Regions from separate parts of the Alkalihalophilus pseudofirmus genome, predicted to be linked through region 2. Evidence: a T-box and tRNA genes for the amino acid it is inferred to sense, from the RefSeq annotation. Region 2 holds a T-box; the other holds one or more tRNA genes.
What was found. The T-box of region 2 lies ahead of ileS (isoleucine--tRNA ligase). A T-box ahead of a tRNA ligase gene usually reads a tRNA of that ligase, here a tRNA-Ile.
Positions count from the first base shown of each region.

Region 1: it has a tRNA-Ile gene. The T-box ahead of ileS (isoleucine--tRNA ligase) is inferred to sense a tRNA for this amino acid. The anticodon was not compared.

Region 1 covers NZ_CP117835.1:1,167,898-1,180,127, forward strand. Annotated here, with positions in the region: gene PQ478_RS06010 (NfeD family protein) at 1-494, shown strand, start outside; gene PQ478_RS06015 (DUF1189 domain-containing protein) at 504-1,274, opposite strand; gene PQ478_RS06020 (Na/Pi cotransporter family protein) at 1,512-3,137, shown strand; tRNA gene PQ478_RS06025 (tRNA-Asn) at 3,410-3,484, shown strand; tRNA gene PQ478_RS06030 (tRNA-Met) at 3,489-3,562, shown strand; tRNA gene PQ478_RS06035 (tRNA-His) at 3,589-3,664, shown strand; tRNA gene PQ478_RS06040 (tRNA-Ile) at 3,670-3,746, shown strand; tRNA gene PQ478_RS06045 (tRNA-Ser) at 3,761-3,853, shown strand; gene PQ478_RS06050 (undecaprenyl-diphosphate phosphatase) at 4,197-5,009, opposite strand; gene PQ478_RS06055 (superoxide dismutase) at 5,279-5,887, shown strand; gene PQ478_RS06060 (MFS transporter) at 6,284-7,579, shown strand; RNA gene ssrS (6S RNA) at 7,670-7,850, shown strand; gene PQ478_RS06070 (peptidoglycan D,D-transpeptidase FtsI family protein) at 7,948-10,014, shown strand; gene PQ478_RS06075 (MltG/YceG/YrrL family protein) at 10,059-10,586, opposite strand; gene PQ478_RS06080 (hypothetical protein) at 10,591-10,950, opposite strand; gene PQ478_RS06085 (DUF4912 domain-containing protein) at 11,314-12,051, shown strand; gene PQ478_RS06090 (1,4-alpha-glucan branching protein domain-containing protein) at 12,063-12,230, shown strand, end outside.
Region 2 covers NZ_CP117835.1:2,666,348-2,678,577, forward strand. Annotated here, with positions in the region: gene PQ478_RS14235 (solute carrier family 23 protein) at 1-225, opposite strand, end outside; gene pyrR (bifunctional pyr operon transcriptional regulator/uracil phosphoribosyltransferase PyrR) at 418-984, opposite strand; gene PQ478_RS14245 (RluA family pseudouridine synthase) at 1,175-2,089, opposite strand; gene lspA (signal peptidase II) at 2,090-2,554, opposite strand; gene PQ478_RS14255 (TraR/DksA C4-type zinc finger protein) at 2,630-3,280, opposite strand; gene ileS (isoleucine--tRNA ligase) at 3,427-6,192, opposite strand; T-box leader at 6,297-6,551, opposite strand; gene PQ478_RS14265 (DivIVA domain-containing protein) at 6,622-7,116, opposite strand; gene PQ478_RS14270 (YlmH family RNA-binding protein) at 7,255-8,028, opposite strand; gene PQ478_RS14275 (YggT family protein) at 8,082-8,336, opposite strand; gene PQ478_RS14280 (cell division protein SepF) at 8,363-8,809, opposite strand; gene PQ478_RS14285 (YggS family pyridoxal phosphate-dependent enzyme) at 8,845-9,534, opposite strand; gene pgeF (peptidoglycan editing factor PgeF) at 9,569-10,387, opposite strand; gene PQ478_RS14295 (YlmC/YmxH family sporulation protein) at 10,481-10,774, opposite strand; gene sigG (RNA polymerase sporulation sigma factor SigG) at 10,939-11,757, opposite strand; gene sigE (RNA polymerase sporulation sigma factor SigE) at 11,866-12,230, opposite strand, start outside.

The DNA.
Region 1 (12,230 bases), 1.5 Mb from region 2:
GATTTTGGGTCGTCATTCTTTATGTCGTTGGTTTAGCACTGATTATTGTAGATGGTAAAGTAATTACTGATGGGACAGTCGCCTTATTAGGTGTGCTTCTTATGATTACAGGTCTAGCTTTGCCTGCACCAGATTTAATTTATGGTATTTTAGTATCAATGGGCTTTTTAGTAGGTGGATTTAGTTCTGGTTTATTTTTGAAAGTATTTCCATCTCGTGATCTCTGGGCTCGTCTTACGTTAAAAGACCGTTTGACAGGAGATATGGGATATAACTCTTTAAGAGAAGATTACCGAGAGCTGGTAGGTAAAGAAGGTAGAACCCTTAGTGCGTTCAGGCCTACGGGAACGGTCGAAATTGAAGATAAACATTATAGTGCAACAAGCGGGGGACAATGGCTTGAGGCAAATATGACGGTGAAAGTCACAGATGTTGATGGGACACGAATTGTGGTAAAGAAGATTAACGAAGAAAAACCAAGCGATGAGGCCTGATCAGGCTCATCACTTGGTTTTTTGTTTTGGTTTTGGAATAGCGCTTAGCGCATAGACAATCATACAAAGTACAGCCAAAACTAAGAAGTATCCAGGGATGCCTCCTATAAAAACGTCTGCCCAAGCAAATAAGATCACAGGAAGGGTCATCGCATAAGCTGTAATTAACCACATATGACGATACTGAATGTTTTTTCTGGTACCTCTAAATAATAAAGCAACAAAGGCCAAGATTGTTATCCCGAGAAAAGCAAGTCCTAATACGCCGCTGTACATAAGCAATGATATGATAGCGAGCAATAACGGGAGGAATCCTTTAATATCAGTTAGCCGCTCGTTAAGCTCTGTGTCACTGACCTCTTGGAGCCCTATTAAAGAATAATTAACAGAATGTGTTGAACCATATCTGAATAGGAGCGCTTCATTCTGTTGAAAAATAATTCCTTCGCCAAGCTGTTCAAGGTCTTGGGTAGTTAATTGATTATTTGGGTCAAGGACAAAGACACCTTCAGACAGGGATTCATTTACATAGGGTTCATCCACCTCTGCTTGCAGCTCGCCGTCCCTTAGTGAAAAGGCTGGCATGTCGTTTTCAAGGCTCTCTTCTAGCTGGTTTATGCTGGATACATACGTCATTATTAAAGAGACAATAAAAGGTATACATGCAATAAACACAACCATCAAAACATGCAGCAGTGCTTTTGTGATAGGCTGAAACCGGCTGTATGCTATTACTTTTTTATCAAATAGGCTTTTATAGAAAAATTGGAAAGCGTTCATTTTATTCTCCTCTCATATCAACACATATTCTATCTGAAGCCGTTAAAATCAACAAGTTTCAAATACGTGAACAAGCATTATTTGGCGAATGTTCAAGATGCTTTAAAATTTTTTAAAAAATCATATTTACAAAATGTTTATAAATGCTTAATAATAGATGGGGTGTCATTGTTGAGGTTTGTCGAAAGTCGAAAAATTAAATAGGAATGACTTTCTAAAATGAGGGGATGAGATTAAGTGGATTTACAGACACTTTTGTTCATGTTTTTTGGAGGTCTCGGAATATTCCTTTTTGGGATCAAATTCATGGGGGACGGCCTTCAAAAAGTAGCAGGGGAGAGACTGCGTGACTTATTGGACAAGTTTACGACGAACCCTGTTATGGGGGTTTTTGCCGGGATATTTGTTACTGTATTGCTTCAAACAAGTACCGGTACAACGGTTTTAACGATTGGGCTTGTTAATGCTGGTTTTATGACATTGAAGCAAGCGATCGGTGTAATAATGGGTGCTAATATTGGAACGACGGTAACAGCGTTCATTATCGGTATTAAAATCTCAGCCTACTCACTGCCAATCATTGCTGTAGGGGCGGCCTTGATCTTCTTTATTAAACAGAAGAAAGTGAATAATTACGGCCAAGTTATCTTTGGATTTGGTGCATTATTCTACGGGTTAGACCTTATGGGAGAAGGGTTAAAGCCATTGCGAGAACTGCAAGCATTTGCTGATTTAACGGTTCAAATGGCAGATAATCCGCTGCTTGGTGTGTTGATCGGTACTATTTTTACAGTTGCCGTACAAAGTTCCAGCGCATCAATTGGACTCTTGCAGCAGCTATACGATCAAGGGGCGATGACCTTAGATGCTGTGCTTCCGGTATTGTTTGGAGATAATATCGGGACAACGATTACAGCTATTTTAGCTGCGATTGGCGCATCTGTTGCGGCAAAACGTGCAGCATTAACACATGTAATTTTTAATTTGATCGGTACAGTTATTGTTTTAATTGTATTTCCGCTGTTCTACAACTTAGTAAGTTTCTTAGCGGTAGAACTAGGGTTGAACCGTCCGATGACAATTGCTTTTGCACATGGGATATTCAACGTATCAAACACGCTGATTCAGCTTCCGTTTGTAGCCTTGTTGGCTGTTATTGTGACAAAGCTTGTGCCTGGTGATGAGTACAACATTGAATATAAAGCGAAGCACTTAGATCCTCGCTTTATCGGAAGATCACCTGCTATTGCATTAGGACAAGCCAAGCAAGAGGTTATTCGAATGGCCGATTTCTCTGAGAAAGGACTTATTGAAGTAAGTCAATACTTAGAGAATGGACAGAAACGTCATGCCGAAATGGCGACACAGTTTGAAAGTGCGATCAATAACTTAGACCGTAAAATCACAGAATACCTTATTCAAATTTCATCACGTTCGTTATCTGATCAAGATTCTAAGATGCATTCCATGCTTATGGATACTGTCCGTGATATTGAACGTATTGGTGATCACATAGAAAATATTGTAGAGCTAAAGGATTATCAAAAGACTCATAAAGTAGTCATGTCAGATACAGCGATTAGTGACTTACGTGAGATGTTTGATTTGACGATCTCTACTTTGCAAGAAGCTATCTCCTCCCTAGATAACGGAGATACTGATCAAGCCCGTTCTGTTCTTGAGAAGGAAGATCTTATTGATAAGATGGAGCGCAAACTCCGTAAACAGCATATTGCCCGCGTCAATGAAGGAAGATGTTCAGGCGCAGCAGGCATTGTGTTTGTAGATATTGTTAGTAACTTAGAACGTATTGGTGACCACTCAGTGAATATTGCTGAAGCAGTGATTGGAGAAGTTCGCTAACATTTGGAGCTGTCCTAGCGGGGCAGCTTCTTTTTTTTGTGTGATAGGAATTGGTTAACAGGATTGATTTAAAGCAGCCAATTCATTAATGGAATGTGAGTGGAACTGGAACTTTTTAAAGGTGAGTTATGCTATAATGAACAAGCGTCTAATAAGTGTTGTACCTCTTTGAAATATAAGCGTACAAAAATAAAAAAACATATTGACTTTATCTCCGTTGGTTGGTATTATAATTCTTGTCTTCAACAAAAGACGGATGATACATAACATATTCCACAGTAGCTCAGTGGTAGAGCAATCGGCTGTTAACCGATCGGTCGTAGGTTCGAGTCCTACCTGTGGAGCCATTATGGCGGTGTAGCTCAGCTGGCTAGAGCGTACGGTTCATACCCGTGAGGTCGGGGGTTCGATCCCCTCCGCCGCTATCCTTATTACTTATCATAAACAAATGGCGATTGTGGCGAAGTGGTTAACGCACCGGATTGTGGTTCCGGCATTCGTGGGTTCGATTCCCATCAGTCGCCCCATACGAGGACCCTTAGCTCAGTTGGTTAGAGCAGTCGGCTCATAACCGATCGGTCGTAGGTTCGAGTCCTACAGGGTCCACCATAGTTTTATATTGCGGAGGAATACCCAAGTCCGGCTGAAGGGATCGGTCTTGAAAACCGACAGGCGGGTTAAACCGCGCGGGGGTTCGAATCCCTCTTCCTCCGCCATACATAATGATAATTGATTTACATAGAAAAAGAGCTGCCCCCTCGGGCAGCTCTTTTGTGTTGAATAACTATATTAGGCGAGGGCAAATGGAAGCGATTCAGCTCTGAAACGATACAATTTGGTGTAAGAGTGACGCAATTGGAGTTTGAACCGCCGCAATAAAAGCAGAGTGACGCAATTAAGCGATCAATCGATTCAATTCTGTGATCCACCCGCGCAATCACTTCTCTAATTAGCGCATAAACTGATTGAAAACATACAATTAAATTTCCGGCCGCTGGGTGACATAACCATGCCCGCTTTATTCACGTGCGGCTCTGAATTATGACGATTTCTTAATGTTTAGGTTAAGAATATCCAAGTGATAAGACCAAGTGAAATACAGTACACGGCGAAATAACTTAATTTTGCTTTTTGAACCATGGCAATCAACCACTTAATACTAATTATGGCAAACAAAAAGGAAGAAATAAAGGCTAGCCATAATTCAAGGCCCACACCGTCTGTAAATTGCCCGATAATCTCAGGAAGTTTTAAAAGGGTGATTCCAGATATAATCGGAATGGAGAGTAAAAAGGAGTAGCGAAGAGCTGTCTCTTTGTTCAAACCGCACCACAGGGCCACAACGAGAGTACTTCCCGCACGTGATATGCCTGGTATGACTGCTAATGCCTGCCCGAGCCCGATTAATACCGCATGCCCCCATGTTATTTCCTTTGGTCCCCTCAATCCCTCATTTACACCATGTTCAATTAAGATTAAAAAGATCCCGGTGATAATCAGAGCAGCGCCGATCGTCGCTGTATTGGTGATGGAGTCTCCAAACCAACCTTCCATCAGCTTACCGACAATCATTGTAATAAGAGTAGAGGCGGCCATTAAAGCAGTAAATCTGAAATCGCCTTCGCTTCGTTGGTCTTTCTTAAAAAGATATTGATAAGAACCCTGTAAAAGCTTCAACACATCTTTTCTAAAATACAATAAAACGGCAAGCAAAGATGCTAAATGCAGAAACACTTCAAATGTTAAGGGGCTATCACTCATATTTATCTTAAGCAGTTTTTCAAAAATGAGGAGATGAGCACTGCTTGAGATGGGAAGAAATTCTGAAATTCCTTGTATAAACCCTATGAATAAAGCTTCAATCCACGACATTAGATCCTCCTTTAAAGCTAAGTTATTACATTCTTATGGGACAAGAAATGAATTTATGATCCATCTTGTTTAAAGGGGTTAGGTAGTGGGAAATGTATAAAGGTGTGCGAAATCGAAAGAATAGTGCATTATCGTTGCAACAAAGAGAAGATTTTGGTAATGTAGAAGCGGAAAGACTTAAGAAACATAACTGTTGATTAAGTCATTTGCCTTTTGGGAAAAGACGTCCCAAGTTACACATGTATTCATTATAAGGAGGAGATTTTGAAATGGCTTACGAATTACCACAATTACCTTACGCAGCAAACGCTCTAGAACCTCATATTGATGAGCAAACAATGAATATTCACCACGGGAAGCATCACAACACTTACATCACTAAATTAAATGCAGCACTTGAAGGACATGATGATCTTCAAAGCAAAAGCATTGAAGAGCTTGTAAGTAACCTTGATGCAGTACCTGAGAACATTCGTGGTGCAGTACGTAACAATGGTGGCGGACATGCTAACCACACATTCTTCTGGCAAATCCTTAGCCCGAATGGTGGCGGTGCACCAACTGGCGAATTAGCAGATGCAATTAATTCTGAATTTGGCAGCTTTGAAGCATTCAAAGAAAAATTTGCTGATGCAGGAGCTAACCGTTTCGGTTCTGGTTGGGCATGGCTAATTGTTGATGGCGGAAAGCTTGCTGTTACAAGCACTCCAAACCAAGATACGCCTCTTATGGAAGGTAAAACACCAATCCTAGGATTAGATGTTTGGGAGCATGCTTACTACTTAAACTACCAAAACCGTCGTCCCGACTACATCAACGCATTCTGGAATGTAGTTAACTGGGAAGAGGTTTCAAAACGTTACGCAGAAGCTAAATAATAAGCAAAAGCTAAATGATAATAGGAAAAGCAAAGTCCAAGCGGGCTTTGCTTTTTTTTTATTGGCAAAGCTAAACATCCCTTTCCGCTATTATTTTGTCCAGCTTCAAGGGCTATTCGCTCGAGGTTCCTTCTTACCGTTAAACGAGGTAAAAAAAGCGACCTCTTATTACCGGCCGTCCAGGACTTGTCGCTCATAAACAAGCCCTTTCCGCTTTTATTTATCCAGCTTCAATGGGCAGCGGCTCGAGGTCTTTTCATTCAAAAACTGTTTGGCAATGGCGGCCAAGCCAGTTTCTGCCTGAAAAGCTTGACGCCGCAAAACGCCCCTTTCCGCTTTTATTTTGTATAACGGGTTTTTGTTAAGACACACTACTGAGTAAGGGTGGTGGAGTCGGTGAAGAAGTCTGTTATTCAAAAATTGCTTGGAGATGTAGAGGTAACGAGAGATTTAGTGCTTCTCCTAACGATTGGGGGGTTATATGCCCTAAGTATTGCGCTTTCTAATACGTTTGTTAACGTTTATTTGTGGAAGCAGTCAGGGGAGTTTATTGATTTAGCCTTATATAATTTAACGGCTGTTATCTTTCAGCCATTAACATTTATATTAGCCGGAAGGTGGGCGAAGAAAATTGACCGTGTGATTGTGCTTAGGTTAGGGGTCATTTTCCTAGCTGGATTTTATACGACAGTGCTTTTATTAGGTGATGTTGCGAATCATTATTTAGTGATATTAGGTGCGCTGCTCGGTATAGGGTTTGGATTTTACTGGCTTGCCTTTAATGTACTCACATTTGAGATCACTGAACCGGAAACGCGTGATTTCTTTAATGGATTTTTAGGCTTGCTTACGTCCTTTGCAGGCATGATTGGACCGATTGTTTCAGGATATATTATTACAAGGATGGAGCAGTTTACAGGGTATTCCGTCATATTTGGAATATCACTAACTCTTTTTGTAGTAGCTGTATTAATGAGTTTTCTTTTAAAGAGAAGAGCTGCAGAGGGCAAATTCTTTTTTAGACAAATTCTAGCGGAACGAAAAAATAATGCAAATTGGCGTCATATCCTCCATGCTCACTTTTTTCAAGGGCTTAGAGAAGGGACTTTTATCTTTGTCATTGTTGTTTGGGTATACATTGCAACAGGCAGTGAGTTGGCAATCGGTACGTATGGGCTTGTTGCTTCTGCTGTTCAATTTATAGCCTATTATACTGTTACCAGGTTGATGAAGCCGAGTTTTCGGAAGAAGTCCATTTTAATTGGCGGATCCATTCTCTATGCTGCGATTTACCTGATTGTCTTTGATTTATCCTTTGCGAAATTAATCATGTATGGAATCGTCATTTCTATTGCGTACCCAATGTTATTAGTACCATATATTTCGCTTACTTATGATGTAATCGGTAAAGGGTGGAAGGCTGCCGAAATGAGGATCGAGTATATTGTCGTCAGGGAAGTGTTTTTAAATAGCGGCCGTATTGTATCTGTGCTGACGTTTATAGGTGCCATACTTTTATTCCCTGAAGAGAAAAGTATTCCTGTTGTACTAGCTATTCTTGGAATCGGTCACTTTATCATTTATTTCTTTGTAAGACATGTTCGCTTTTCAAAGCCTGGAGGGGGAGAAAGCTACAGTTTTGCAAGACAGAAAAACGGCGACGGGGGAAGTACAGGAGGCACGAGTGTATAATGTTGCTAATTTGTGAAAGCTTCTATAGTGGCAGTGAATTCCTTTGACAATAAGTAGGGATATGCTATAATAAATTTACAAATTAAACAGCTTTGCCTGCCGTGTTAGTGAGCTTCTTCTTGTTTCGAACCTTGCGTTTTAAAAGGGAGTTCTACATCGAGCTAATGCCAGCAAGCCAGTTTATGCTGGACGCTGAAATTAGTTCTGCGAACACCCACCTACTTGAGTAGGTTCATGAAACAACTGAAGCAACGGCATTCGCGGGTATATACTTTAGAATGAATTTTAGACACCTTGCTTTAGGTGTCTATTGTCATGTATACAGATAATTGTGTTTTTATTATATAGATTAATGAGGGGACTTGCGGATGGGGAAAAATAAACCAAGAAAAAAAGGACATGTGCCAGCAAGACTGAATATGCTGTTCTTTGCTGTATTTATTCTTTTTTCAGCATTAATATTACGGTTAGGTATGGTTCAAATCGTTCAAGGTGAAGATTTTGAAAGAGTATTAGATCGTACGAGTAACACGACAGCAAGAATTGATGCTCCTCGCGGTCTTATGTTAGATCGCTACGGTACACCGGTTGTAGAAAATCAGCTTGAATTATCCGTTACATATACAAACCCTTCAAGACAGACCTCATCTGAGGCGATCTTAGAGGTGGCGCGTGATCTTGAAAAATTAATTGAAGTGGATACAAGCCGGATTACTGAGCGTGACCGTAAAGACTTTTGGCTGCTAATAAACAGTGACAGGCGTTTTGAGCTTGTAACAAAAGAAGAAAGAGCAGAGCTTGAGGGTCCGACAGAAGAATATCAATTAGAACTTGATCGTCTAACGGAGGAACACTTAGCTGAATTAACAGCGGAAGACGAAAGAGTGATGGCGATCTTTCGTGAGATGTCACGAGGGTATGCGAATACACCTCAACGTATAAAACGAGGCATAACCGAGGAAGAGGCAAATATTATCAGCGAAAACCTCGATCAGCTTCCGGGGGTAGATATTCTGCGTGACTCACGTCGTAATTACGTTTTCGGTGAGGCATTTAGAACGATTTTTGGCTCAACGGGATCTATTCCGCGTGAGAAGTTAGACTATTATTTATCACGAGGCTATGACCGCTCTGACATCGTTGGGACGAGTTATTTAGAGTTAGAATATGAAGATGTTCTTCGCGGTCAAAAGGCTGTGGTAGAAAGTATTACGACGTCAACTGGTGGTGAAATTGAGCGCTCGGTTAATGAAAAGCCGGGACAGCGCGGCAATGACCTAGTGTTGACACTTGATATGGAAATGCAGCAAAAGCTTGATGATATTATTTCACAAGAGATTAACAGCAAGGGTGGATCATTCATCAGTCAGCGGACAGCCTATGCCGTGATGATGGACCCAAAAACGGGCGACATTTTAGCAATGTCCGGCTACAGTAACGGTGAGCCGAATGACCAAATTGGAAATGTGACGAAAGCATTTGAAATGGGGTCTTCCGTGAAAGGTGCTTCGGTCTTGGCCGGCTATCAAACAGGTGCTATCAGCCACGGCCAAACGCTTTATGACCGACCGATTGATTTGCCAGGAACACCGCTCAAGCGTTCCTATGTGAATATGGGGTATGTCAATGACATTAAGGCATTAGAGCGTTCATCAAACGTATATATGTTTGAAATTGCGATGCGGATGATGGGTTATAATTATGGCAGCAGCAGAAGCTTTGATACACAAAGAGTAGCAGAAGCATATGATGAAACACGCTATATTTTCAGCCAGTTTGGTCTTGGTGCTGATACAGGCATTGACTTGCCTGGAAGCTCCCGAGGATTAACTGGTCAGAATCGAAACCCTGGTAACCTGCTCGATTTAATGATCGGCCAGTATGATACGTATACGCCGCTACAGCTTGTACAATATGTTGCAACGATTGCAAACGATGGATACCGTGTGAAACCACGTCTTGTATCAGAAATCCGCGAGCCAAGCTTATCACCGGATGAACCAGGGGCGATCCTGCATAAATTTGAACCGCAGATCTTAAATCGTGTTGATGTATCGGATGCCGATTTAAATCGTGTTCAGCAAGGGTTTTATGCAGTAATGAATGGTTCACAAGGTACTGGTGCAGGCATGTTCAGAAGTGCTTCGTATAACCCAGCAGGAAAAACGGGAACAGCGCAGGTTTCTGTACGAGTCGGAGAAGGTCAAAACCGTCGTTCGATCAGCGGTAATAACCAAGTACTTGTGGGGTATGCACCTTATGATAATCCTGAAGTCGCCTTTGCGATTATTGTACCTTACACCGTGCGAGATAATAGTGCAAACTTTGCTCAATCGATTGGAAAGAAAATGCTTGATGAATACTTTGATTTAAAAGAAGAACGCAATGGTCCGACTAAAGCGGATGTGCCGATTCTTGAAGAAGTAGAAGATTAATAAAATGTAAAAAAAGCTTGCTACGTTATTCGTAGCAAGCTTTTTTATGTAATGCGGTTTGCAATGTCTTGATAACTCATTGCACTGTTGACGTCAAAATCACCAGCGCGAACTTTTTCAGCTAAGTTATTGCGCTCCAAATAACGTAAAAATTCGCTGGCGCTGTCAATAATTTTTGCTTGTTCTAATTGATTAGCTACATCATGAGAGCTAGTCCCAGATGTAATGGATAAAGTCATAGAATAGACATTGACAGTTTCTACAGTGACCGATTCCGGCAAGTTTTCGTCAATCAATGCTTCTTCTTCCGCTGCTGAGTCTTCTTCGGTTGGAGAGTCCATTTCTTCCGTTTGTGGTTCCTCTACAACAGGTTCCTCTGGAGGAGCTTCTGCTGAAACATAATATCCTGCTTCTTGTAAGGCTGTCATCATTTCTGAGATTTCAAGCTCTTCTTGTTCAACGATTGTGACAGGCTCTGCAGTTGCTTCTGGTGAGAGTGCATATGTAACCCAAATAACACCTGCACAAAGAGCAATTCCACCTGCCATGCCGCGTAATGCATGAGGAGACATATTATTACCCCCTTACTGCTGGTTCTTCTCTCGAAGCTACTAATCGTTCTACTTCAAGAGGTGTTAAACCAGTTTTTTCTGCAATGATTTCAAGCGTGAAGCCTTTATCGTGTAATGATTCTACTTCAGCCTGCAATTTTTGAGCGGAGGTTGAACGTGCTTTAGGAACATCTTGTCCGTTCACTAGAAGTTCTTCCTCAAGAATGCGGATCTTTTTCTTTAATTGGTAAATCTCTTGCATGAGCGTAATCGAAAAGTTCTCCATCTGCCGTTCCACTTCTGTTGCCTTGTCTTTTCGAAAGAAAGATAACACAAAAAGGAGGATGGCGATTACTAAGAGAATCATAATTGTCCACTCGATCATCTTACAACCCTTCCCTCTATAAACTAATCTATCATTCTACTCTATTATACACATAGGTAGCTCTTAGGAAAAAGTGGTTTTCGTCCTACTTAATCGACAATTTATGAAAGAAGCGTTTACATTTCAGTGTTTATGCGCTCACCTCCCAAATCTCGACAAAAATTATCGACAAAGTCAGCTAGCGAAATAAGGCGAAAAATTTTTTTGTGGATCGATACGATAGGTGGGGCAGGCTCATGACAAAATCAGACAAATTACCCCTGCTTGTCCCGTAATGTCACGCTCGGTATGATTAATATAACAAGATATGCAACGTATGAAGGGTGATGCATACTATTTTTCTACATCATTGGAGGTGTTTTAGTGATAAAAGATATTTTAGCTTTAAGAGAGAAAGGCTTCTCGTTTCGCAAGATTGCAAAGGAGCTTGAAACAACGGTAGGAAAAGTACAGTATTGCTTCAAGAAATATCAAGAAGAACTTCAACAGGAAGGTTCAGAGGATACTAATCAGATGGATGACGCAGCGTTGATACCAGAGATTGATGAAAAAGCAATCGAAGAGGAAGAAGGCAAAAAGATTGAAACCGAAAAGCCTGTTGAAGTGATAAAAGATGTGCCGGTTCATCCATTACCAGCTGCTTATGAACGCGATGAAGTCATGCTGATGCCTAGAACTCCTAATAGTTTGTATGTGTATTGGGAAACACGTGAGTCGACTAGGCGTATGATTGAACATCAATTTAGAGCCCCGTGGCATGAATTAAAAAAGGCAATAAGACTCTATGATGTTACAGCTTTACTTTTTAATGGTCATAATGCTCATCGTTTTATCGATTATGATCTGCCGGAGATGACAAACAACTGGTATTTTCATGGTCTGACTGAAAATAGGACGTTTATTGTTGATCTCGGGATTAAAACAAAAGCAGGCACTTTTTTCAGTATTCTGCGCTCTAATCCAATAGATACCCCTAGAGTGAAAGAAGGCATGGAAGGACAGTATGTAGACGCTGTTCATAAGTGGCAAACGGGGCAGTCCCAGGATCCTGAGTGGCTTGAGCATTTTAGTACGTATTCCTATTATGAATCGACAAAATAAGGAGGAGAGTTGTGTTGAATAATGGTTACTTTTCATTTGTTTTACATGCCCATTTACCATACGTAAGACATGAGGAAGAAAATCGTTTAGAAGAGAGATGGTTATTTGAGGCGATGACTGAAACATACATCCCCTTACTTTGGTCGATTGAGTCCGCCGAAGTAAAAGATGGGCTGACA
Region 2 (12,230 bases):
GGCGAAGGATGACCCTAGATAAGCTGGCACCTGTCCTTTTGTGATCAGCAAGTAAGCTAAAGTTCCGAGACCGCTTGATAATAGGGCAACGGATGGAGATAAGCCGACTAAAAATGGGACAAGAATGGTTGCTCCAAACATGGCACATAAATGTTGAAGACTTAATACGAACCATTTGTCAAAACGGGGTATGTCTCTAATTCCGATTTCTGTTTGTTGTTTCATGATGATTCCTCCTCGTTTTTCCAAACAAAAAACCTCTTTGCGTATGACAAAGAGGTTTCACCTAACAAAGTTGACTTAAGCCGTCAGACTCCATGTAAGGATTTACCCTCTTGTCAGCCTCGCAGGACTGGGTTAAAGAGGTATACGTATGAGGTTTTTTGCTGTGTACATTTTATTTTTATGTTCGTTCGTTTATTCTGTTCGTTGTTCGATTGTAACCTCATCCATTGCATCCACTTCACTGAGCTTAGCAACGATTTTTTCACTTTTAGATGTCGGTACATTCTTTCCTACATAATCAGGGCGGATCGGCAGCTCGCGATGTCCCCGGTCAATGAGAACCGCTAGTTGAATCTGCTCTGGCCTGCCTAAATCAATTAATGCATCGAGTGCAGCTCTAACTGTTCTTCCGGTATATAATACATCATCAATTAAGATCACTTTGCGGTCGGTAATATCAATTGGAATGTCCGTTCCCTGCAGGACCGGTTCATCCGTCTCTGACTTGTGCGACAAGTCATCTCTGTAGAGCGTGATATCGACCTCTCCTACTTCTACTTTCACACCTTCAATTTGCTCAATTCGCTCAGCAAGTCTCCTAGCTAAGTAGATCCCGCGTGTTTTTATACCCACTAAGACGCAGCGCTCTACTCCTTTGTTTCGCTCAATAATCTCATGAGCAATTCGTGTAGTTGCTCGCCTTACAGCTTGTTCATCTAAAATCACTCGACTCATTTTTCTCACCTTCTTATGATCCATTAACTACCGTGATGCCGGCATAAAAAAACCTCCAGCCAAGCAGGCTAGAGGTAAACGAACAGCTTTGTGATGTGTGATAAGCAGATACACTTATCCCCACAATCATTCCGTTTCCTTCTAAGCCTCACGGGACTTTATTAAAGGACTATTTGATTGACTTCATTATCGCAGAATAAAGCGCAAGTGTCAATTACTTCTTTCGTAAATAATGAAGTAAATGTTCCATATCTTCTGGGATAGGGGCAGAAAACTCTAACTCCTCCCCTGTTCTCGGATGGGTGAAACCTAACGTTGCCGCATGCAGAGCCTGCCCTTCAATCTCGAGCGTTTTCTTTTTTGGACCGTATTTAGGATCTCCAGCTAAAGGATATCCAATGTACTTCATGTGAACACGAATTTGGTGGGTGCGTCCTGTTTCTAATTCACACTGTACATACGTAAAGTCTTTAAAACATTCGAGTACAGTAAAGTGAGTCACTGCATCGCGGCTGTTATCTTCTGTTACCGTCATGCTTTGACGATCTTTTTTATCACGACCAATTGGCGCCTCAATCGTTCCATGTTGGTGCGGGATGACCCCATGCACAATCGCTTTGTAATGTCGTTTGGTTGTTTTTGCTTTTAACTGGCTCACTAATGATTCATGTGCATGATCATTTTTTGCTACCATCAGTAATCCTGACGTATCTTTATCAATTCTGTGTACAATTCCCGGCCTAATAACACCGTTGATTCCAGACAAATCTTTACAATGATGCAGCAAGGCATTTACCAGTGTACCCGTATAGTGGCCTGGAGCTGGGTGTACAACCATACCGCGCGGTTTATTCACCACAATGACATCTGCATCTTCATACACGACATCTAATGGAATGTCTTCTGCAATAACGTCTAACTCTTCAGGCTCAGGAATAGATAAAGTGACTTGGTCCTCTACTTGCATTTTATAATTAGATTTAGTGGCCTTTCCATTAACTTGGACTTGACCGTCTTTGATCCATTGTTGCACTTGAGATCTTGACCACTCACCATTTTGAGCAGTTAGAAATTTATCAATTCGTTCGTTTTTATTCTCTTCTAAAATTGTCCATTGAATTTCTTCCATTTAAGCTGTCTCCTTCTTCCTTCGCTCATCTTGAAACATTTTAATAAATAGTAGTCCGACTCCTATACAAAGAGCCGCATCTGCTACGTTAAAGATCGCGAAATTATAACCAAAAATAAATGTATCTACAAAGTCAACAACTTCTCCTCGAAAAACGCGGTCAATAAAGTTACCGACAGCCCCGCCTAAAATTAGTGCTAAGGAAGTAGCAAATAAAACATCACCTTTTGCTTCTTTTTCCATGTAATAAATAATTCCAATAATCACGATAGTCGTAATAATATAGAAAAACCACATTTGTCCTTGAAGAATACCAAAGGCAGCCCCTTGATTACGGTGAGATGTTATGTATAACACATTCTCAATCACTAAAATGGATTCACCAATCTCCATTGAGGTGTCAACAATCCATTTTGTTACTTGGTCAATCAAAATCACGATGAGGGCAATGATATAGTACATCAAACTCGTTCCTCCGCTCTTGTTCACTTGTTTCCATACTTATGCATTGTAGCACAAAAAAGGGGGGATGTCCTCCCCCTACAATTCATCCATATAGTGATCATAATGCACGTTGCGCTGGAACTGAACATTCTCATCTCCAGTATACCCTTCTATTCCTGTTGAGAGAAACCCTTCTAGCTCTTCAACATACCCTATTAATTCATCCCCATCATCCATTGAGGCATCTTCATAAATCATCGAATTCTCATTAAAGCGGGCTACTGATTGATATGCATCTTCTGCATCAAACTCTGTTTCTGTATCATCATCGTCATAGTTGTAGCGGCCAAAAGAATCCAGCACCTCTTCTTCAACAGGACGATCATCAGCAATATGCGCTCGTGCCTCTTCAACCGTTGTCGTTGCGGTTGGATTGGCCTCTAACCGCTCAATAGGAATATCTCTCCCTGTACGTGCACACACACCGTACGTCCCGTTCTCAATTTTATCAAGCGCTTGATTGACATCCGCTAGCTCTTTTTCAAGATGCGCATATATCGCTGTATCTTTCTCACGCTCATAAAGATCCGTCGCCGTATCAGCGGGATGATTATCATATTGTGATAATTCACCAGTTGAAGCTGATAATGCATGCTTTGATTCATGATGGTCATCTGAATTAATTCGTGCTTCTAATGACTTTTTCATTTCTTCTAGCTGTCTTTTCTGTTTACTCCAATTCCGCATAAAAATTCTCCCCTTTTGAGCTTTCAGCTTCCAGATAAGCTCTGTTATAGCTTAACCAAACTTAGTGAAAACAACGAAAAGAGAACTTAGCCAATTGATGTAAACAGAAGAAAATCACCACTTATTAAAAGTGGTGATTTGTAGTGTTAGTTATTGTAATGCGTCTCAACCGTCTCTGCACATGACTTACACAATCCAGGATGAGAATCATTTGTTCCAACTGTCGGTGTAACTACCCAGCAGCGCTCACATGTTTCACCTTCTGCTTTTTCAACAACGATACGAAGAGTATCAAAGCTCATAGCATCTTCAGGTGCTGCCTCAACGCCAGCTTTTACCCGAACCGCTGAGACGATAAATAATTTCTCTAAATTAGGTGTAGTGTTTAATAACTCTAATACATTCCCATCTGCATATAATGTAACAGCTGCTGTTAATGATTTACCAATTTTCTTATCATTTCTTGCTTGTTCTAATGCTTTAAGAACATCATCACGAACAGCCATGAAGTGCTGCCATTTGGCTTTCAATTGTTCCACATCACCAAATGATTCAGCCTCTGGCATATCTGTTAACTGAACACTTGCTTCACTTACAGCAGGGATCTCTTCCCATACTTCATCAGCAGTGTGAGATAGGATCGGTGATACTAGCTTCGTTAACGTAAGAACACTTTCGTACATAACCGTTTGAATTTTACGACGCTCAGCGTGATCTGCATGTTCAATATAAAGAGTATCTTTAGCCAGATCCATATAGAACGAACTTAATTCAATTGTGCAGAAATTATGGATCGTGTGATAAACAGTAGAGAATTGGTATTGATCATATGCATCTTTTACCTTTTCAATCACTTCATTTAATTTAACAAGCATAAATAAATGAACGCCATCAAGATCCTCGTTCTTTACACGATTCACAGCAGGATCAAAGTCATGTAAATTACCGAGCAAGAAACGGAAGGTGTTACGAATTTTACGATAAGACTCAGATACTTGCTTTAAAATCTTATCAGAAACACGTACATCAGACTGATAATCTACAGAAGCTACCCAAAGCCTTAAAATGTCGGCTCCCAATTGCTTCATAACATCGTTAGGAACGACAACATTACCTACCGACTTACTCATCTTGCGCCCTTCACCATCAAGAGCAAACCCGTGGCTTAGTACGCCTTTATATGGTGCTTTTCCAGTTACGGCAACACTAGTTGATAAAGAAGAGTTAAACCAGCCGCGATATTGGTCTGAACCTTCAAGGTATAGATCTGCCGGGCGAGCTAATTCTGCTCGTTCTTCAAGTACCGCTTGATGGGATGAACCTGAGTCAAACCATACATCCATAATATCCATTTCACGAGTAAATTCACCGTTTGGACTATGTTCTGAAATAAAGCCTTCAGGCAATAACTCTTTTGTATCCCATTCAAACCAAATATTTGACCCGTGTTCACGGAAAAGTGCTGATACATGATCGATCGTTTCATCCGTGATAATCGGTTCACCATTTTCCCCGTAAAATACCGGAATAGGCACACCCCATGCACGCTGTCTCGAAATACACCAATCCCCACGGTCACGAACCATGTTGTAAAGTCTTGTTTCTCCCCATGAAGGGATCCATTCTACATCGTTAATCGCTTGAAGAAGCTCATCTCGGAAATCAGCAATGGAAGCAAACCATTGAGCTGTAGCACGATAAATTACCGGCTTTTTTGTTCTCCAATCATGAGCATAAGAGTGTGTAATGAATGTTAATTTCATTAATGCGCCCACTTCATCGAGCTTTTCAGTAATCGGCTTATTCGCCTGATCATAAAACATTCCTTCAAATCCAGGAGCTTCCTCTGTCATATTCCCTTTATCATCAACCGGGCATAAAACATCCAGACCATACTTTTGTCCGACAAGATAATCTTCTTCCCCGTGTCCTGGTGCTGTATGAACACAACCTGTACCAGCATCTAGTGTTACATGGTCTCCACACATAACGAGTGAATCACGTCCGTAAAGCGGGTGGGTGGCCACAACATGCTCAAGCTCTTGACCTTTTACAGTTTTTTCAACTTCTACTTGCTCCCATTCAAATTCAGCTTGAAGCTTTTCAAGTAAGCCAGCTGCAACGACATATTTCTCGTCATTTACTTTGACTACGTTGTAATCAAGCTCAGGATGTACAGAAATTCCTAAGTTTGCTGGGATCGTCCAAGGAGTTGTTGTCCAAATAATGATTTTCTCATCACCAACTAAAACATTTTTGCCATCCTTAATATTAAAAGCCACATAAATAGAAGGCGAACGTTTGTCATGATACTCAATTTCAGCTTCAGCTAAAGCTGATTCAGAAGAAGGCGACCAATAAACAGGTTTTTTCCCTTTGTAGATATAGCCTTTTTTAGCCATATCACCGAATACTTTAATTTGCTGAGCTTCATATTCTTTATCCAGGGTTACATAAGGGTTCCACCAATCTCCTCTGACACCTAACCGCATAAATTGTTCACGCTGACGGCTGACTTGCTCACGTGCATACTCTTCACAAAGCTTACGAAAAGCAGCAACGGTCATTTCCTTGCGTTTTACTTTACCGTTTTTAGTTAAGGCTGTTTCAATTGGCAGACCATGTGTGTCCCAACCAGGTACATATGGAGCATGAAATCCATTCATTGATTTATAGCGAACAATGAAGTCTTTCAGTACTTTGTTTAAAGCATGACCCATGTGAATATCGCCATTGGCATAAGGAGGTCCATCATGCAGTACAAATAGAGGACGACCTTCTGTTCTTTTTTGCACGGCTTGGTAAATATCTTGCTCGTTCCATTTTTCTTGACGTTTCGGTTCATTGTTCGGTAAGTTCCCGCGCATCGGGAAATCCGTTTTTGGCATAAGTAACGTTTGTTTATAATCCATTCCTTATTTCCTCCTTGTTGTTTTCACCACTCGATTATTGTGAAACATTTATGTGAATCATTCCTAACGTATAGCACGAAAACAAAAAAAGTCCCCTCATCCCAAATAGGGACGAGAAGACTTACCCGTGGTACCACCCTAATGAAAAGAAATAGTGTAATGCATGAATACCGTGCAATAACGATTTCTCTCCACTTAGCATTCGTAACGTGAACGTGACGTCGCAGCCTACTAGATCAACTTCGTTCGGTGCAAAACTAAAGGGTGATTTTCTGTAAAGATCTATAGTTCAGGCTCGCACCACCCCTGAATCGCTTCTCTAAGATTCCTTACATACTATCCCTTATCATTGTCGTATGCTATATAAGTAATCATTATTATATGCTAAATGAGATGCGCTGTGCAAGGTGCACAGCGAAAATGAATGAATTAGGATTGTTCTTTTTCCAATTCATGTTCTTCTGGCTCGACAAACTCGTCCCAGTCATCTGTTTTTAACATCTCTAATTGCGCTTCAATTAACATTTTGAAACGCATTTTATAAACAGATGCCTGCTTTTTTAATTCTTCCATCTCAATCATGATTTTACGTGACTTTGATAAAGAATCATTAATAATACGATCAGCATTCTTCTCAGCTTCTTTAACGATTAACTGAGCTTCTTTTTGCGCATTGCGCCTTACCTCTTCTGCTGACTCTTGAGCAACTAGAATAGACTTGTTTAATGTTTCTTCAATGTTCTTAAAGTGCTCAAGCTTCTCATCTAAATCAGTTACTCGATCAAACAATTCTTTCTTCTCACGCAGCACAGCTTCATAGTCTTTAATGACTTGATCAAGAAATTCATTGACTTCATCTTCATCATACCCTCTGAAACCTCTGGTAAATTCCTTGTTGTGAATATCTAATGGTGTTAAAGGCACCTTTGCCACCCCCAATTTTAAACTTTTCTTGGAATTTCACTTTTTCATTACTCTGTAGTTTATTTTTCTTATATTCGACAAAAAAAGAGTAAAACCTTTTATTCCCACAAAGAAATAATTGGAAACATCATTATCTGACTATAATAATCTCGCGTAACGAATTCTAATTTTATCTTTTTTTGTCCGGCCTAATTGTTCTAGCACTTTACTGCGTCCGTGTCCACGAACAGATATGTAATCTCCTTCTTTAACTAAGAAGTCCACGTGATCTGTTACCCGCCAATTCACTTTTACGAAGCCTCTTTCAATATACGGCTTCACTTTTGCACGAGAAAGATTATAAATTTCTGAGAGGATGACATCAAGCCTCATTGAGGAAACGGTCATACCTTCCTCCGTCCATTTATCTTCAGGTGTTTTTAGTTGTTCAAGTGAAATAGGCACTAAGTCAATACTAGCCTTACCAATCTTCTCTACATTCATTTTCACGAAGTCAGCGATTTCACTTGCTACAACTAATTGAATATCATCCTGAGTAATCATGATATCCCCAAATTTTTCTCGTTTAAGCCCAATATTCATCAAAGAACCTAATACATCAGAATGGGTGAGCGTAATGAATTTGGCAGGGTAATTTATCGAGAAATAAGCTAAATTAAAATGAGATTGTTCAATTACTAAATAGGAAGGGCAAAGATAAGCTCTCTTTCTCTCAGAGTCATCTGCTCCTCCAAAAAATTGATACGACAGCTCGTCATCATTTCCAATAATTAATCGAACAATATCTTGCTCTCTTGGGTCAAGGAAATCGGTTCTGCGCTCTTGATGCATCACACTGACTTCCTCTTTCCACGATAATACTTGTTCAACAAAAGGCCTTTCTTCTTCCCTAAAATGCTGAAAAATCGACATGAACGAACTCCTTTAATCGAACTCCTTCAATTAAGCTGCCCGTATCCTTCACCTTAACTAAAAATGGCAAGAACTCCCGCGCTCGCTAAACGTAGAACAATAATCGCTACAATCGGCGATAAATCAATCATACCTAGCGGCGGAATAAAACGTCTGAATGGTTCCAAATATGGCTCGACAATGCTTCCTAAAAATTGCCCGAAAGAGGATTCACGGGCATTCGGGAACCAAGACATAAGAATATATCCAATAATTAAAAATGAGTATATATACATTGCGTTATAAAGCAATGCACCTATTGTTTGCACGAATACTTCACCACCTTTACCATACCTTAACGATCAAACTGATCTTGCATCATTTCTGTAATGGTTCCTGAAACATCTACATTATCAGGTGTACACAAGAAAATATTTTGACCTAGCTTTTGAATGTCTCCTCCAATAGCATACACTGTCCCACTCAAAAAATCGACTACCCGCTTTGCCTGGTCATGGGAGACGCGTTGTAAATTGATAATGACGGCTTTGCGGCTTTTAAGATGGTCGGCAATCTCCTGTGCCTCATCATATGTTCTAGGTTCCACTAAAATGACTTTAGCCCCTTTTTGCACGCTTTGTAGACTTACAACATTTGCTGCCTGCTGCTTATCACTGCTTTTTTTCCCTCTTTGGGGAGTGGGCTCTATTTCATCTTCTGAAGCTTCTTCGACAACCTCTTCATATTCCCTTACGTCATCTTCTAATTCAAAAAATCGCTTAAATTTCTTTTTCATCCCCATAAACCATCCCTCCTCTTAATAGTTGTCCTCTTTTATCAATTTCCTTCTTTTTTCTCATTGCCGACAAGTGATGTACCAATACGTATAAAGGTGGCTCCTTCTTCAATAGCTACTTGGTAGTCATTAGACATTCCCATTGACAGCTCTGTACACGGAGCATGAGAATAGTTTTTAGCCTGAATATCTAATTGAAGTTTCTTTAAGGCCTTAAAGATTGGTCTCGTCTCTTCGGGATCATTGACAAATGGCGCCATTGTCATTAAACCTATAATTTTCAAGGAAGGGTACGCTGCTAACTCTTGTATAAACTCATCTACTTCCTCTATATCAAGACCTGCTTTCGACTCTTCTTTTGAGACATTTACTTGAACAAAACATGCCAGTTCCCTATCTAAACGCTTGTCCAATTCTTTAGCAAGCGACACCCGATCAAGAGAGTGCAGATAAGAAATATGAGGGGCTACTTTTTTTACTTTTTTTGACTGGAGGGAGCCTATAAAATGCCAAGAAACCTGTTCTTGAATGTCTTCTTGTTTCATAGCTAATCCTTCCGCTCTATTTTCCCCTAAATGAACAACGCCTGCATCAATCGCCTCTTTTGCTCGCTCGTTGCTGACATATTTGGTCACTGCAACCACATTTATCGAGGCAGGATCTCTACCGATCCGCTCACAAATAGACGCTATTTCACTTTGTATTTTGTCAAAATTCTCCTTGACTGACATATTCACTTCACCTTACTTTCTTCTTACCAACCATTTACCTAAGGCCGATATAACTCATAAATCTGCCTGTTTTACCTGATTCAGCCCGGTATGAATAGAGTCTGTCATCTTCAGCTGTACAAATAGAAGAAACATAAATATTTCGTTCTTCGATGCCAGCTTCAATTAATAAATGCTTATTTAATAACCTTAAATCTAATTGATATTTTCCATTTGCCTTTTTTGTGTAAACTACTTTTTCTTCAGCATAGGGTAGTGCATTAATCACCTTATTAATGACAAAATCATCAACTTCGTATGCCTCTTTACTAATGCAAGGTGCAATAGCCACCTGAATATCATTAAGAGGAACTCCTTCATCATTGTTCCATTTCTCAATCATCTTAGGACCAATTAATTGGACAGTTCCCTTCCAGCCTGCATGGGCGACACCAATTATTCTGTGATTTCTTGCAAAGAAAAGCAAAGGTACACAGTCTGCATATAGGCTGGTTAATAAGATTCCTCGCTCCTTGGTATACAAACCATCTGCAGCAGAAATCGCATCCTGTATTGTTCTTGCTCCTAAACCCATGTCTTCTTTTGTTACTTTTTGTATTGTTGAACCATGGACCTGTTCTGAACCTACCCATTGACTCAAAGGAAAGGAAATAATTTCAGCAAATCTCTCACGATTTTTTAATACAGTATCTAATTCATCATTCACATGGAACCCCATATTAAGGGTATTAAAAGGCGGCTCGCTTAATCCGCCCTTTCTTGTTGTAATGCCAGCAACAAGATCTGAGTTTTCGTTTTGCCATTGTTCTACTGCTAAACACTCTGGGTGGATTTCACTAAATACCTCTCCCATTATGTTACACCTCCGACTTGCTGCTTCTAAAAACTTAGTTTGGTTATAGTTTACCATAATTGACCGCTTACAAGAAACGACTTTATTCCATTTTCAACGCCTTCTTGTTGTCGTTTGCTGGCTCATATTAGTAAATGGCCGTCTAAACCCTTCAGGTACTTCAACTAATATAACATCGGAACCAATTTTAATGATGTTCTTCCATGGAATGATCACTTCCTGTTCTTCCCTGCCAAAAAGCCCCATCATCTTACCCGACCCGTTAATTACCATTGCTTCAATTTCACCTGTTTGTAAATTAATATCTAAATCGGTTAAGTGACCCAGCCTTTTTCCATTCTCCATGTTAACGATATCTTTTGCCTGCAGATCAGATATTTTCATCATGTGAATCATCACCTCTTTTTCAGTCATACCCTCTCCTCCCATTGTATGCGCTTAGTTCTATAAATTATGAACAAGTTAACTGAGACTATGGGTTGAAATGACAAAAAGCCCTTACGAAATCGTTCGTAAGAGCCTTTTGCTGATTGATTTGTTTACAAAACGTGTTAACTTTGAGCATGCTTATTCATTTGTTGGATAGCGGCCTTTTCTAGCCTTGATACTTGAGCTTGTGAAATACCAATTTCATCAGCGACTTCCATTTGAGTTTTCCCTTGGAAGAAGCGCATATTTAAAATCATTTTTTCTCGATCATTCAGGCGGATCATGGCTTCTTTTAATGCAATTTCTTCTACCCAGTTAACATCCTTATTACGCTCATCACTTATTTGATCCATTACAAAGATTGGGTCTCCCCCATCATTGTAAATCGGTTCAAACAAAGAGACAGGGTCTTGAATTGCATCAAGGGCAAAAACCACATCTTCTTTTGGCACATCAAGAACTTTTGCAATCTCTTGTACTGTCGGCTCATTTTCACGCTTTTTTTCAGCCATCAGTTGATCTCTGACCTGCAGCGCTTTATAAGCGATATCACGTAAAGACCTTGAAACTCGTATTGGATTATTATCACGCAGATACCTTCTTATCTCACCAATAATCATAGGTACTGCATACGTTGAAAATTTGACATTTTGACTTAAATCAAAGTTGTCAATTGATTTCATTAACCCAATACAACCTACTTGAAATAAATCATCGACGTACTCCCCGCGATTGTTGAATCGTTGAATAACGCTTAACACTAAACGTAAATTACCATTAACTAACACTTCTCTTGCACTGTCATCACCACTTTGTAACTGAGTAAATAATTCGCGCATTTCGGTGTTTTTTAATACTGGAAGCTTTGATGTATCTACCCCACAGATTTCAACTTTATTTCGTGTCAATTCTTTCCCTCCTAACGCGGGAGATGATGTCAAGTAAAGTATCTCCTGAGGTGGGAAAAATATGCACAAGCTAAAATCAGTCAATTTTGACTAAAAGGGAGAGAGCTTGATACGAAACGAAAACTTCAGTAAAAAAATTTTTTACACCATTTTATTGAACTCTTTTTGTAGTCGTTTAATAATTCGTTTTTCTAAACGGGATATATAGGATTGAGAGATCCCAAGCATATCTGCCACATCTTTCTGTGTTTTTTCTTCTTCCCCAGCAAGTCCAAAACGAAGCTCCATGATCTGCTTTTCACGTTCATTTAACGTATGAAGAGCTTTTACTAATAATTTACGATCTACTTTTTCTTCAATTCCGCGCGTAATAATATCCTCTTCTGTTCCAAGTACATCTGACAACAATAACTCGTTGCCATCCCAATCGATGTTAAGAGGCTCATCAAAGGACACTTCAGACCTTGTTTTATTGTTTCTCCGTAAATACATCAGAATTTCATTTT